One region of the Solidesulfovibrio sp. DCME genome, then DNA from elsewhere that is predicted to be linked to it. Evidence: riboswitches for the same ligand, from Rfam matches in the RefSeq annotation. Region 1 holds a riboswitch; the other holds the start of a gene.
The links. Region 1 has a riboswitch for cobalamin ahead of ACP59X_RS17630 (TonB-dependent receptor plug domain-containing protein). Riboswitches for the same ligand answer to the same signal wherever they lie in the genome.

Region 1 (7,353 bases):
GCGGACCACGCAAGCTCTTGTGCGTTGTGGTGGTCACGAAGTCGGCATGCGCAACGGGATTAGGGTAGACGCCTGCAGCGATGAGGCCGGCGTAATGTGCCATGTCCACCATGAAAAATGCCCCGGCCTCCTTGGCCACATGGGCAATGCGTTCGAAATCGATGCGCAACGCGAAGGCCGATGCACCGGCGATGATGAGCTTGGGCCTGCTTTCACGGGCTCGCTGCTCCAGCGCGGCGTAATCGATATCCTCTTGGTCGTCCAGACCATAACTGACCACATTGAACCATTTTCCGCTCATGTTCAGCGCCATGCCGTGGGTAAGATGGCCGCCCTCGGCAAGGTTCATGCCCATGATTGTATCGCCCGGCTTGAGCACGGCGAAAAACACACCCTGGTTCGCCTGTGAACCGGAATTGGGCTGCACGTTGGCGGCTTCGGCCCCGAAGAGTTGTTTCACGCGGTCGATGGCCAACTGCTCGACGACATCGACAGTGTTCACATCCACCATAGTAGCGCTTGCCGGGATAGCCTTCGGCGTACTTGTTCGTGAGTTGCGATCCCTGGGCGGCCAGCACGGCTGGCGAGGCGTAGTTCTCGGAAGCGATAAGCTCAATGTGATCTTCCTGTCGCCGATTTTCCTGTTGGATGGCGGCGAACACCTCGGGATCGATCTGGTCGAGAGTATGGCGGATCCGTTCAAACATGTGGGCACCTCAAAATTCGCAGCCCGACACGGAGCCGGGCTGGTGGGATGGAGTGTATCGGGGCCACGCGGCGTTCAATGTCGCGCGGCTCATTCCAGATTGCATCAAGCAAACGTGGCGCGCAGCGCCTTCGCTGCGGTGACCATGTTGGTCAATGCCGGGATCACCTCGTTCCACTGGCGGGTTTTCAAGCCGCAATCGGGGTTGACCCAAAGGCGTTCCGCAGGGATGCGCTCGGCGGCTTTCTGCATAAGGTCGACGATGTGCTGCTGGCTTGGGATATTGGGCGAGTGGATGTCATACACGCCTGGTCCGATTTCATTGGGGTAGTTGAAGTCGTCAAAGGCGTCGAGCAACTCCATGTCGGAACGCGAGGTTTCGATGGTGATGACATCGGCGTCCATGTCGGCGATGGACGCGATGATGTCGTTGAACTCCGAGTAGCACATGTGGGTATGGATCTGCGTTTCGTCGGCCACGCCGTTGGCGGTGATGCGGAAGGACTCCACAGCCCAATCCAGATACTCCTTCCATTGCGATTTGCGCAGCGGCAGGCCTTCGCGCAACGCGGCCTCGTCGATCTGGATCACGCGCACCCCGGCCTTTTCCAGGTCCAATACTTCCTTGCGAATGGCCAGGGCGAGCTGCTTGCAGGATACCGAGCGCGGCTGGTCGTCACGCACGAAAGACCAGTTCAGGATGGTCACCGGCCCGGTCAGCATGCCTTTCATGGGTTTGTTGGTCAGGGACTGGGCGTAGGTGATCCACGCCACGGTCATGGCTTTCGGGCGATCGATGTCGCCAAAAAGAATGGGCGGTTTCACACAGCGCGAGCCGTAGGACTGCACCCACCCGAATTGGCTGAAGGCGTAGCCGTCGAGTTGTTCGCCGAAGTATTCGACCATGTCGTTGCGTTCCGCCTCGCCATGCACGAAGACATCCAGGCCGAGTGCTTCCTGCTCGCGCACGCACCGGGCGATTTCCCCGTGCATGGCTTCCCGGTACGTGGCCTCGTTGACCTTGCCGGCCTTGAACTGGCTGCGCACCTGGCGGATTTCCGCCGTTTGCGGAAAGGAGCCAATGGTGGTGGTGGGAAACTTCGGCAGATTGAGTAGCGGGGCCTGGCTGGCTGCGCGCTGCGCATAGGGACTCTTGCGCTGTCCCAGTTCCGGCCTGATTTCCGCAAGGGCGGACTTGACACCCGGGTTGTTCACGCGCGGCGAACTGCGTCGGGCCTCAATGGCGGTGCGATTGGCATCCAGTTCGGCCCGGACCGCGTCGCGCCCCTGGTTCAGGGCGACGGCCAACACCCGCAACTCGCCAAGCTTCTGCTTGGCGAAAGCCAGCCAGGATGCAACCTCGGCGTCAAGTTTCTGTTCGCTCTCCAGATCTACGGGAACGTGTAGCAAAGAGCAGGAAGGGGCGATCCACAGACGCTCGCCCAGTTTTCCAGCCAGAGGCTCCAACCAGTCGAGCACGGCGTTCAGGTCGGCCTTCCAGATGTTGCGGCCGTTGATGACCCCCAGGGACAACACGCGATCAGCCGGCAATCGGGCAAGAAGATCATCGACTTCGTGGCGCGCGTTGACGGCGTCGAGGTGGACGCCCTGGATCGGCAAGCCGGCGACCAGCGGCAGGTTCTCTTGCAGGGAGCCGAAGTAGGTAGCCAGCAGGAGCTTCGGGGCGTTGCGCCTGAGGGCCTCATAGGCCGTGACCATTGCCTGCTTCCACTCGTTGTCGAGTTCGGTGACAAGAAGCGGCTCGTCGACCTGTACCCATTTCACGCCCTGCGCGGCCAGCATGTCCAGCAATGCGGCATAAACAGGGAGCAACCGAGGCAGCAGCGCGAGCTTGTCGGAGCCGTCCTTGGCCTTGCCAAGCGCCAAGTAAGTGACAGGCCCGATGATCACCGGCTTGGCGTTGACGCCCAGGGCCTTCGCCTCGGCCAATTGCTCTAGCAAGCGCGAGGCATCAAGCTTGAACGCGGTGTCGGCGCTGAACTCGGGGACTATATAGTGGTAGTTGGTGTCAAACCATTTGGTCATTTCTCCGGCAGCGACACCGTCGCGGCATTGTGCCTGAATGTCCGCCGCCTGGGCCGAGCGACCGCGGGCGAGGCGAAAGGAATTGTCCAGCGCATCGCCGTGGAAGGCGCGCACGCGATGGGGCAGATTGCCCAAGGTGAAACTCATGTCCAACACGTGATCATAAAAGGCGAAGTCGCCGACGGGCACGAGATCAAGGCCCAATTGTTCCTGCCAGTGGCGCTGGCGGAGGGTGCCCCCCAACGATTTGAGGGCATCGAGGGAAGACGTGCCTTTCCAATAGGATTCGAGGCCGAATTTGAGCTCGCGTGCGGCCCCGATGCGCGGGAAGCCAAGATTGTGCGTGTATGCCATACCCCTCTCTCCGGTTGATTTTATTGCGATGCCAGGATGGCCAAATAGCGCTTTGAAACCATGAACAAAAATGGTATTTTCTCACATTCTCATGACGTCTGCTCATAGATGAGGAAGCCGGCCATGTTAGAGCGCATCCACCTGGAGACCCTCCGCGCCGTCTCGCAGCACGGTTCGCTGACTGCCGCCGCAGCGCATTTACACCTCACGCAATCCGCGCTGAGTCACAGCATTCGCAAGCTGGAAGACACGCTCGGCGTAGCAATATGGCGTCGCGAAGGTCGCTGCCTGCGTCCAACACAGGCAGGAACCTATTTATTAGCGGTAGCGAATCGTTTGGTGCCGCAGTTCGCTCACATTGAAGAGCGGCTCCATCAGTTCGCACAGGGTGAGCGCGGCACGTTGCGCGTTGGCATGGAATGTCACCCATGTTACCAGTGGTTGCTGAAGATTGCAGCTTCGTACTTGGATGCCTGGCCGGCTGTGGATATGGACGTGAAGCAGAAATTCCAGTTTGGCGGAATTGGGGCCTTGGTCGGCTATGAAATCGATTTGCTCGTGACTCCCGATCCATTATACAAGACAGGCTTATATTTCGAGCCGGTGTTCGACTATGAGCAGGTGCTGGTCGTCGGGCCGAACCACCCCTTGCGCGCAGCGAGCCATATTGAGCCGGAACAGCTTGCAGCGGAAATCCTGATCACCTACCCGGTCCACATTGATCGGCTCGATATTTATTCCCGATTCCTCACGCCTGCCGGCATCATCCCCAAACAGCACAAGCGGATTGAAACCACCGAGATCATGCTTCAAATGGTGGCCAGCGGCCGGGGCGTGGCCGCCTTGCCGCGTTGGCTGGTCGAAGAGAACGCCGGCAAATTCGCCGTGTTCCCGGTGCGCTTGGGAGCGCAAGGCATAGACAAGAAAATATTTCTCGGTATCCGCGAGGCAGACGCCGACATCGATTACCTGAGGGCCTTTGTGGAGTTGGCGCGTGCGTATCGTGATCGATAGCCCCTCGGTAGTGTGTCCCTGATTGGCTGCGAAGGTTACACGCTCCTATACTCTTGGCAGCGCTGGTGCCCGCCCCCTCGGGAGAGGGCGCAAGAGGGAATCCGGCTTGACAATATCTGTATGAGCCGGGCAACTACTCTGCATTATTGAACTCGCAGGTCCGCATCCGCGATGCGGCTAAGTGGGAAGTCCGGTGCGAAACCGGCGCTGGCCCGCAACCGTGAAAGGGGACGAAAACCGCACACAGCCACTGTCCGCGCAAAGGCGCGGATGGGAAGGCGCGGCAAGTAGGACGATCCTTGAGCCGGGAGACCAGCCTGCGAGAAGTCATGGCGGGCTTCGAGGCAGAGCCGACCCATGGACAACACCCCGTCTGATTGGTGGGGTGTCGTGTCTGTGTTTCCTCGGGCCCTCCTCTTCTTCAACGAAGCAGGAGGTCTTTTTATGCGTTGCGTGCTGGCTGCGCTGGCTGTCGTCATGGTCTTGCCCTGTCTGGGCCTGGCGGCCGAGGACCGGGAAGACACGTTCAACCTTCCTGAAATGCTCGTCACGGCCACGGCCACCCCGGCTCCGGCCAGCGAGGTTCCCGTCCATGTCGAGGTCCTCGGCCGGGAGACAATCAACCAACTGGGCGTGGACACCTTGGGCGAACTGATCGCCCGGAAATCGCCGGGCACGACCATTCAGTACCCAGGCGCTTACACGAGTTTTCGCCTGCGAGGGTTCGACACTTATGTCTCGCCAGGGGCGAACATGGATGCCAAGACCCTGGTGCTGGTGGACGGCAACCCCTCCGGCTCGGGCAATCTTGCGCTGATTCCCCTGGACAACGTGGAACGCGTGGAGATCATGCGCGGTCCCGGATCGGTCCTGTATGGGGCCTCGGCCAACCGCCCGCGCCTGCGGCCGGGAAACAGCCGTGAAATATGCCGACGCCGGCTTGTCCGTCCGGCTGACCCTGGTCTGCCTGCCCCTTGCCGGGCTGCTCGCGGCGGCCCTGATCACCGGCCTTGTCGTTGGATCGAGTTCCCTTCCCCTGCACGATGTGCTGCGGGCGCTTGCCCAAAGCGACGCCTGCGACCCGACCGTCCTGGCCATCGTCTGGAAGTTGCGGCTGCCCCGGAGCTTGCTGGCGGCCTTGGCCGGCGGCGCGCTGTCTCTTAGTGGCTTGGTCTTCCAAACGCTGGTGCGCAATCCACTGGCCGATCCCTATATCCTCGGCGTGTCCGGTGGAGCGGCCCTCGGCGTGGTGGGCGGCATGTTGCTCGGTTTGCCCACGTTCCTGGGAGCCGGACCGCTCGCCTTTTTCGGGGCAATGGCAGCCTTTGGCGTGGCCGTGACCCTGTCGCTACGGGATGGGCACGTGGCAACGCCCTCCCTTGTCCTGTCCGGCGTCATGGTCAATGCCTTCTGTTCGGCCGCCATCATGTTTTTCCTCTCCATGACCAGGGATCATACCTTGCACGCCACACTGGTCTGGCTCATGGGCGACACGTCTTCGGCCACGTTGGGTTCTTTGCCGATCCCCGCCCTGTGCGTCGTCGCCGGGGCCATGTTGGTCTTCGCCTTGTCTCAGACGATGAACCTGCTCCTTCTCGGCGACGAGGCGGCCGCAAACCTCGGGGTGCGGGTGCGTCTTGTGCAGGGCGTGCTCGTCACCACCACCGCGACCATGACTGGAATCTAGCCGTAGACTGCAATCCGTTCACGGATACGCCTCGCATCACGGCTCTGCCGGGAAGTCGTCCCATTCACCGGGATCACGAGTGATTATCCCGGTGAACGGCTGCGATGGGCTTTTCATAGCAGTCTGTTACAAGCCATGGCGGAATCATCAGGTCACAACCTCGTGTGAGGGGCTAGATATTTTCTTTTGAGTATCGAAATAGTCAACACCAGACAATATATCGATACAAGCATCCGCATTATTCAGTGTATAAAGATGTATTCCTGACGCTCCCTGTTCAATAAGGTCACGAATTTGGCGTTGTGCGATTTCTATGCCTTTGCGCCGTACGGCTTCATTTCCGCCATCTTTGTCCGCCTGCACCAACTCAAGGTACAGTTTTACCGGAATACTCGCGCCGCAAAGTGAGAGAATCCTGTGCAGGGATTGCATGCTGAGAAGCGGGAGCACGCCGGGAATGATAGGCTTGACGACACCCCTGCGGCGTAATCGGGCGACGAAATCATTATAGCAGCGGACGTCGAAAAATAGCTGGGTGATGGCGAAATCCGCGCCGACATCCAGTTTGTGCTTGGTCCATTCAAGGTCGTCGGCGATGCTGGCGGCTTCCGGATGCGCTTCAGGGTAGCAGGCTACGGCGATCCCCGTTTCCGGATACCGCAACCTGATGAAGGCAACGAGATCGGAAGCATGAGAGAAGCCGGAATTCGCCGTCGGAAGGACGCCCGGCGGCAAGTCGCCCCGCAATGCGAGGATGTTGGTTATTCCAATGTCCTGAAGTTCTTCCATGAAACTCACGATGGACTCGTGGGTCGCCCCAGCACAGGTCAGATGGACCATGGGGAATAATCCAAACCGTTCCTGCAGGCATGAGGCCGTCGCAAGGGTGGTGGCCCGCGTGCCGCCGCCGGCTCCGTACGTCACAGAAACGAACAGAGGGGCAAGCTCAGCCATCCGTTCTATCTGTGACTCGAATCCTTGCCAGGCGTTGTGCTCCTTTGGGGGAAAAAATTCTAAAGAGACAAACCGACTTCTTGAGGGCATCAAATCAGCTATTTTCATGTTTCACCATCATCAAGACGATAGCGCCGTTGGGCGCGGTTGTTGTCGCAGCGGAGGCTGCGCGCAGGTTGGCGGCCAGAGTTTCCTCCGGCCATATTTCTCCGAGGCAACTGAGCGGGCAATATGAGTCGGCCTTCTGTGCGGAAAAGGGAGCGTCCGGAGGGGAGCAGGATGCGGTCGGTATTTTCATTCCCGCAGCGATTGCCTGGCAAAAAAGCCCGGCATACTTGCGCCGATCCCCTTCGCCCATGTCCCTTAAGGCCGCAAGCAAGCCTGCTGCGCCCGCTGGCAAGGGAATGGCGAACATCTCGGCTTGGTCCTTTTTGTGTTCGCGTTTCATTGCGACCTGGCCCCGGCCGGATATTGGCGCACGACAGCCGCTGCTTTGACTGAGTTTCTCAAAGCAGCCATGATGTCGCTTTCCGCTTCATATTGGTCGAACTTTGAGAGGCGGGGTCGCAACGTATCGGCAGCGTGGATCAGA
Region 2 (7,353 bases), 1.3 Mb from region 1:
CATCACCAACCGCTACGCCCAGGACGTGGCCATAAATGTCCTGGTCTACATCTGCCTGGGACTCGGGCTCAACGTGGTGGTCGGGCTGTGCGGCCTGCTCGACCTCGGCTACATCGCCTTCTACGGCGTCGGCGCCTACACCTACGCCCTGCTCTCGGTGCACTACGCCCTGCCGTTCTGGGTCTGCCTGCCCATCTGCGCCGTCTTCGCCGCCACGGCCGGCTGCATCATCGGCTACCCGACCCTGCGCATGCGCGGCGACTACCTGGCCATCGTGACGCTCGGGTTCGGCGAGATCGTGCGCATCGTGCTCAACAACTGGATGGCCCTGACCGGCGGCCCCAACGGCATCCTCGGCATCAAGGCCCCGGGCATCTACATCCCGACCTTTGCCGACGGCTCCTTTTCCTTCGAGTACCTGCTGCTGCGCAAGCTCGAATACCTCTACTACATCATTCTGGCCCTGGCGGTCTTCACGGTCATCGCCGTCTACCGCATCAATTTCTCGCGCATCGGCCGGGCCTTCGAGGCCATCCGCGAGGACGAGACCGCGGCCGAGCTCATGGGCGTGGACACCTTCCGCTTCAAGCTTCTGGCCTACGCCCTGGGCGCGGTCTTCGGCGGCCTGGCCGGGGCCTTTTTCGCCGCGCGCATGCGCTTTGTCAGCCCCGAGAGCTTCACCTTCATCGAGTCGGCCATGGTGCTGGCCATGGTGGTCCTGGGCGGCATGGGCTCCATTCCCGGCGTCATCCTCGGCGCCCTGGCCCTGGTCGCCCTGCCGGAGGTCTTCCGGGGCTTCGAGCTCTACCGCATGCTGGCCTTCGGCGGGGCCATGGCCGTGATGATGCTGGTGCGCCCGGCCGGACTCTGGCCGGCGGCGCGGATGGGCAAACGTTCGGACGATTCGGAGTAGCCGTGGCCGCCATCCTGGAACTTACGGGCGTATGCGCCCACTACGGCCGCATCCAGGCCCTGCGCGACGTGACGCTGACCGTCAACGAGGGCGAGATCGTCACCATCATCGGGGCCAACGGCGCCGGCAAGTCCACCACGCTCATGACCATCTGCGGCATCGTGCGGGCCAGCGCCGGCGACGTGCGCTACCAGGGCAAATCCATCCGCGACCTGCGCGCCGACAGGCTGCCCGAGATGGGCCTGTGCCAGGTGCCCGAGGGCCGGCGCATCTTCCCGCGCCTGACCGTGCGGGAGAACCTGGACATGGGCGCCTTTTTCCGCCGCGACGCCGACGGCATCGAGGCCGACCTGGGCCTGGTCTTTCGCCTGTTTCCGGTGCTGTTCGAGCGGCGCAAGCAGCACGGCGGCACCCTGTCCGGCGGCGAGCAGCAGATGCTGGCCATCGCCCGGGCGCTGATGAGCCGCCCGAAAATGCTGCTCCTCGACGAACCGTCGCTGGGGCTTTCGCCCATGATCTCCCAGCACATCTTCCGCATCATACGCAACGTCAACGAGGAGCGGGGCATGACCATCCTGCTCGTCGAGCAAAACGCCAACATCGCGCTGAAACTGGCCGACCGGGCCTACGTGCTGGAAACCGGCACCGTGGTCATGGAGGACACGGCCGAAAACCTGCGCGAAAACGTGGACATCAAGAAGGCCTACCTTGGACAATAACCCCGCCCTCGCCGCCATCCTGGCCAGGCTGCGCCCGGATAAGGCCGAGGCCGTCCGCGCCCTCGTCCTTGACGCCATTGCCCGCCAGTTCGGCGACAGCCCCGACCCCGCCGCCGTCACCCGCTTCCTCGACGACATCCGCGTCGCCCAGTCCATGTCCGGCATCGACATCGACTACGCCGAGCACTACACCCACATGCACCAGGCCGGCGTGGACTTCATGCGGCTCGTGCAGACGGTCAAGGCCGCGGATAAGGATTACAAGTAGGCGGAAGAAGGGAAGATGCCTCCGGCGGCCAGGAGGGGCAGTGCCCCTCCTGGACCTCCCCAATGGGGGAGCCGGGTGGGCGCGATCCGGCGGATTGGCCAATTTAGCGGACAAATAAGAGAAAAATAGTTCTCTAGTTTTTTCGCCGCCTTCCTTAATCGCCCGCTGTCGTCAGGCTGTTCGAAAAGGGTCCATCCCCCTCCCGAGACAGAAAAACCTTGCCAAGGGGGAAGGGACGGACGGCGTTGACACGGCCCAACGCTTTTCCCATACAGTGGGGCTGCGTTGGTGTCCGTCCGCCCCGGGGGAGGGAGCGGTACGGGCCGAAAGAGGGAATCCGGCGCAATTCCGGAACTGCCCCGCAGCGGTAAGCGAAAACGACCCCCGCCACCAAGCACTGGAGCACCCCTCCGGGAAGCGGCGGGCACTAGGCACCCCGGCCATCCGCCGGCCCGTTCGCGAGTCCGAAGACCTGCCAACGCCCGTCGGCCAACGGCCGGCGGCGTCGAGGGAGCCTCGCGGGAGGGCGACCCGGCAGGCGCGAGGGCCTTGGCCCCCGCGCCGCCTGTCCGAACCGCTTTCACGAACCGGCGCCACCGCGCCAGCCCAGACCAGGGAGACCACCCATGCTTTCGCCGACCGAGCACGGCAACCTTGCCGTCGATGTCGTCCGTTCCGAAAATGTCCCCGAAAAACCCGAAGCCCGCCCGCCGGCCGTGGCCGCCGTCCCGGCCCGCATCCGCAAGCGCGACGGCCAGGTCGTGCCCTTCGACGCCGACAAGATCCGCTCGGCCATCCGCCGCGCCGGCGCGGCCACCGGCGACTTCGGCGACGACGAGGCGGGCCTGCTCACGGCGCAGGTGGTCAAGGTCCTGTCCCACCGCTTCTCCGGCGGGGTCCCCGACATCGAGCGCATCCAGGACGTGGTCGAACAGGCGCTGATTTCCGCCAACCACTTCCGCACCATGCGCGCCTACTCCGTCTACCGCGAGCAGCGCGCCCGCCTGCGCCAGGACAGGAAAACCGTGGTGGACGTGGCCGCTTCGGTCAACGAATACCTCGACCGCCAGGACTGGCGCGTGGCCGCCAACGCCAACCAGGGCTATTCGCTCGGCGGGCTCATCCTCAACGTTTCGGGCAAGGTGGTGGCCAACTATTGGCTCAACCACGTCTACCCGCCGGAAGTCGGCGCCGCCCACCGAGAAGGCGACCTCCACATCCACGATTTGGACATGCTGGCCGGCTACTGCGCCGGCTGGTCGCTCAAAATGCTCTTGCAGGAGGGCTTAAACGGCGTCCCCGACAAGGTGGAGGCCGACCCGCCCAGGCACCTTTCCAGCGCCGTGGGCCAGATCGTCAACTTCCTGGGCACGCTGCAAAACGAATGGGCCGGCGCCCAGGCCTTTTCCAGCTTCGACACCTACATGGCCCCGTTTCTCCGCAAGGACAAGCTTTCCTATGCCCAGGTGCGCCAGTCCATCCAGGAGCTGATCTACAACTTGAATGTCCCCTCGCGCTGGGGCACCCAGACGCCGTTTACCAACCTGACCTTCGACTGGACCTGCCCCGAGGACCTGCGCGGCCAGCACCCGGTCATCGGCGGCGAGGAGATGCCCTTTACCTACGGCGACCTGCAAGCCGAGATGGATACCATCAACCGGGCCTACATCGAGGTCATGACCGCCGGCGACGCCAAAGGGCGCGTTTTTACCTTCCCCATCCCGACCTACAACATCACCAAGGATTTCCCCTGGGACTCGCCCAATGTCGACATCCTGTTCGAGATGACGGCCAAGTACGGGCTCCCCTACTTCCAGAACTTCCTCAATTCCGACCTGGAGCCCGGCATGGTGCGCTCCATGTGCTGCCGGTTGCAGCTCGATTTGCGCGAACTGCTCAAACGCGGCAACGGCCTCTTCGGCAGCGCCGAACAGACCGGGTCCGTGGGCGTGGTCACCATCAACTGCGCCCGCCTGGGCCATCTGCATCGCGGCGACTGGGCAGGCCTGGTGGCGCGCCTGGACGGGCTGCTGGAGACCGCCCGCACGAGCCTGGAGATCAAGCGCAAGGAGATCGGCCGCCGCATGGACGCCGGGCTGTTCCCCTACACCAAGCGCTACCTGGGGACGCTGCGCAACCACTTCTCCACCATCGGCGTCAACGGCATCAATGAAATGGTGCGCAACTTCACGGGCGACGCGGACAATATCGCGACGCCGGCCGGCCACGCCCTGGCAGTCAAGCTCCTCGACCACGTGCGCGCCCGCATGACCGAGTTCCAGGAGCGCACCGGCCACCTCTACAACCTGGAAGCCACCCCGGCCGAGGGCACCACCTACCGCTTCGCCCGCGAGGACCGCAAACGCTTCCCCGGCATCCTGCAAGCCGGCACCGACGACAAGCCCTATTACACCAATTCCTCCCAGCTGCCCGTCGGGTTCACCGACGACCCCTTCGAGGCCCTTTCGCGCCAGGAGGAGCTCCAGCGCAAATACACCGGCGGCACGGTGCTCCACCTCTACATGGGCGAGCGGCTTTCCAGCGCCCAGGCCTGCAAGAACCTCGTGCGCCGGTCGCTGTCGCGCTTCGCCCTGCCCTACGTGACCGTGACGCCCACCTTCTCCATCTGCGACGTCCACGGGTATCTTCCCGGCGAGCAGGAGACCTGCCCCCGCTGCGCCGCCGAAGGCCGCACGCAAGCCTGCGAGATCTGGACCCGGGTCATGGGCTATTACCGGCCCAAGTCGGCATTCAACACCGGCAAACAGGGCGAGTACGAGGAGCGGGTCTGCTTTGCGGAGCCGACAACCGCGTCCTAGTGTCGCGTTCTCGAAATTCGTGCATACGAATTTCGAGAATAATAATTTGAATAATTATTCTTTCTGAAAAAAACAGTTCCCTGTTTTTTTCAGAACGCCACACGAGGCCTATCGGGGCGGCCGGCGCCACCCGGCCGGCCGCCCCTTGCCCCCGGCCAGCGGGAACGGTAAGGGAGCCCGGATGGACGGACTGACCATCGGCGGCGTGACGCCCCTTTCGACCCTGGATTTCCCCGACGCCCTGGCGGCGGTCATCTACTGCCAGGGCTGCCCCTGGGGCTGCCCCTACTGCCACAACGAACCGCTGCGCAAAATCGGCGGCGAGGGCGAGCGCGACGCCGCCTCGGTGCTGTCCTGGCTGGAGAGCCGGCGGGGGCTTCTCGACGCCGTGGTCTTTTCCGGCGGCGAACCCACCCTCCAGGAGGGCCTGGCCGCGACGCTTGCCGCCGTGCGGGAGCTCGGCTTCAAGACGGGGCTCCATACCACGGGCATGTTCCCGGAGGCCCTGGCCGATGTCCTGCCGCTTTGCGACTGGGTGGGGCTCGACGTGAAAGCCCCGCGCGCCGCCTACGACCGCATCACCGGCCGCGACGGCGGCGGCCGGGCGGCCTTTGCCAGCCTGGCCCTGCTGCTCAAAGGCGCCGTTCCCTTCGAGGCCCGTACCACCTGGCACCCGGGGCTGCTCGACGAGGCGGAACTCGTGGCCCTGGCCGGCGAACTGGCCGCCGCCGGGGCCGACCGCTGGGTCATCCAGGCCTTCCGCCCGGACGGCTGCGCCGACGAGGCCCTGGCCGCCGCCGGCCAGACGGTTTTTCCGCCCGACCTCGTCACCCGGCTCCAGGCCGCCGCCCCGCGCCTGACCATCACCACCCGGTCATGACGGCCCCCGTGGACGCCTCCCTGCTGGTCATCCTGCCCGGCGTGGTCATCCCCGTGGACGAGTTGCGTTTCACGGCCTCGCCGTCGAGCGGCCCGGGCGGGCAGCACGTCAACAAGGTCAGCACCCGGGTGACGCTGCTTTTTGACCTGGCCGGCTCGCCGAGCCTGACCGAGGCCCAAAAGGCGCGGCTGGGCGCTACGCTTGCCGGCCGCATCGCCAAGGACGGCGTCCTGCGCCTCGTTTCCCAGACCACGCGCAGCCAGTCGGCCAACAAGGAACTGGCCGTGGAACGCTTCGTGGCCCTTGTGCGCGAGGCCCTGAGCCCGAGGCCCCCCCGGCGCAAGACCCGGGCCAGCCTGGCCTCGAAGCTGCGCCGCCTGGAAACGAAAAGCCGCCACGGCGCCGTCAAGCGCCAGCGCGCCGCCAGGCCCGACACCGACGAATAGCCCGGCCTTGACGCCCGCCGCCGCCACGGGCTAGGGAAGCCTGTCCCTTGAGCCTTCGCGGCGGCAACGCCGACGCCCCATCCGGAGCACACATCGCATGTCCTCACTGGAACAAAAGCGCCAGAAGAAATCGTTCTGGCTGTCCGCCACGCGGGAACAGGCCAAGGACACGGGCATGGCCCTGGTCCTTGTAAGCCTCATCGTCTTTTTCGTGACCCGGGAGATCCGCTACGTGACCATCGCCACGGGCCTGCTGCTGCTGGACATGATCTGCCCGGCCCTCTACAAGCCGGCGGCCAAGCTGTGGTTCGGCCTGTCCCACGTGCTGGGCACGGTCATGTCCAAGGTCATCCTCACACTCATTTTCTACCTGGTGCTCACGCCCATGGGCCTGTTGCGGGCCATGCTCGGCAAGGACCCCATGCGTGTGCGCCAGTTCAAGAAAGGCGAGGGCTCGGCCTTCCGGGTGCGCGATCACCAATTCGTGGCGCCCGACATCGAACAGCCCTTCTAGGGCAGGCCCGCGGCCGCTTCGCAGGGCACGGAACAGCCTGCGCGGCGCCTCTTGAGCGCGCCAGGCGCGCCACGCCTTCCCAAGGCCCGGACGCCCGAGCCCGCCCGGCGGCCATGACGCCGCCCAACCATCGCCGATGCGCCGCCTTGCGGCCGGCCGATATCCGTTACGGAGGAACCATGGAATTTTTACGCGAACTCTGGGGCTTTCTGCGGGTCAGGAAAAAATTCTGGCTGCTGCCCATCATCCTGGTGCTGCTGCTTTTCGGCGTGCTCGTGGTGCTGACCAGCGGCACGGCCGTGGCCCCGTTCATCTACACGCTGTTTTAAAGCGGGCGCGCCATGGCCGAATACATCCTGGGCCTTTCCGCCTACTACCACGACAGCGCCGCGGCACTGCTGCGTGACGGCGTGGTCGTGGCCGCCGCCCACGAGGAACGCTTCACCCGTAAAAAGCACGATGCCTCCTTCCCCGAGCAGGCCGCCCGCTACGTCCTGGAGGAAGCCGGCATCGGCCTGTCCGAGCTGGCGGCCATCGCCTTTTACGACAAGCCCTACCTCAAGTTCGAGCGGCTCATGGAGACCTACCACGGCTTCGCCCCGCGCGGCCTGGTCAGTTTCCTGTCGGCCATGCCGGTGTGGATCAAGGAAAAGCTCTTCATGAAAAAGATGCTGCGCGAGGAACTGGCCAAGCTCGGCCAGGGCAAGCCGCGCATCCTTTTCCCCGAGCACCACCTGTCCCACGCCGCCTCGGCCTTCTACCCCTCGCCGTTTGCCTCCGCCGCCATCCTGACC

Region 2: another riboswitch for cobalamin. It lies ahead of ACP59X_RS23320 (ribonucleoside triphosphate reductase); the one in region 1 lies ahead of ACP59X_RS17630 (TonB-dependent receptor plug domain-containing protein).

Annotation. Positions count from the first base shown of each region.
Region 1 is NZ_CP188261.1:3,983,051-3,990,403, forward strand. It holds partial or broken gene glyA (serine hydroxymethyltransferase) at 1-707, opposite strand, end outside; gene metE (5-methyltetrahydropteroyltriglutamate--homocysteine S-methyltransferase) at 812-3,106, opposite strand; gene ACP59X_RS17625 (LysR family transcriptional regulator) at 3,230-4,120, shown strand; cobalamin riboswitch at 4,260-4,455, shown strand; partial or broken gene ACP59X_RS17630 (TonB-dependent receptor plug domain-containing protein) at 4,661-4,996, shown strand; gene ACP59X_RS17635 (FecCD family ABC transporter permease) at 5,040-5,807, shown strand; gene ACP59X_RS17640 (methylenetetrahydrofolate reductase) at 5,955-6,869, opposite strand; gene ACP59X_RS17645 (hypothetical protein) at 6,856-7,209, opposite strand; gene ACP59X_RS17650 (hypothetical protein) at 7,206-7,353, opposite strand, start outside.
Region 2 is NZ_CP188261.1:5,282,283-5,289,635, forward strand. It holds gene livM (high-affinity branched-chain amino acid ABC transporter permease LivM) at 1-913, shown strand, start outside; gene ACP59X_RS23310 (ABC transporter ATP-binding protein) at 916-1,632, shown strand; gene ACP59X_RS23315 (hypothetical protein) at 1,622-1,900, shown strand; cobalamin riboswitch at 2,170-2,394, shown strand; gene ACP59X_RS23320 (ribonucleoside triphosphate reductase) at 2,527-4,719, shown strand; gene ACP59X_RS23325 (anaerobic ribonucleoside-triphosphate reductase activating protein) at 4,901-5,599, shown strand; gene arfB (alternative ribosome rescue aminoacyl-tRNA hydrolase ArfB) at 5,596-6,045, shown strand; gene ACP59X_RS23335 (SxtJ family membrane protein) at 6,143-6,559, shown strand; gene ACP59X_RS23340 (DUF5989 family protein) at 6,739-6,888, shown strand; gene ACP59X_RS23345 (carbamoyltransferase family protein) at 6,901-7,353, shown strand, end outside.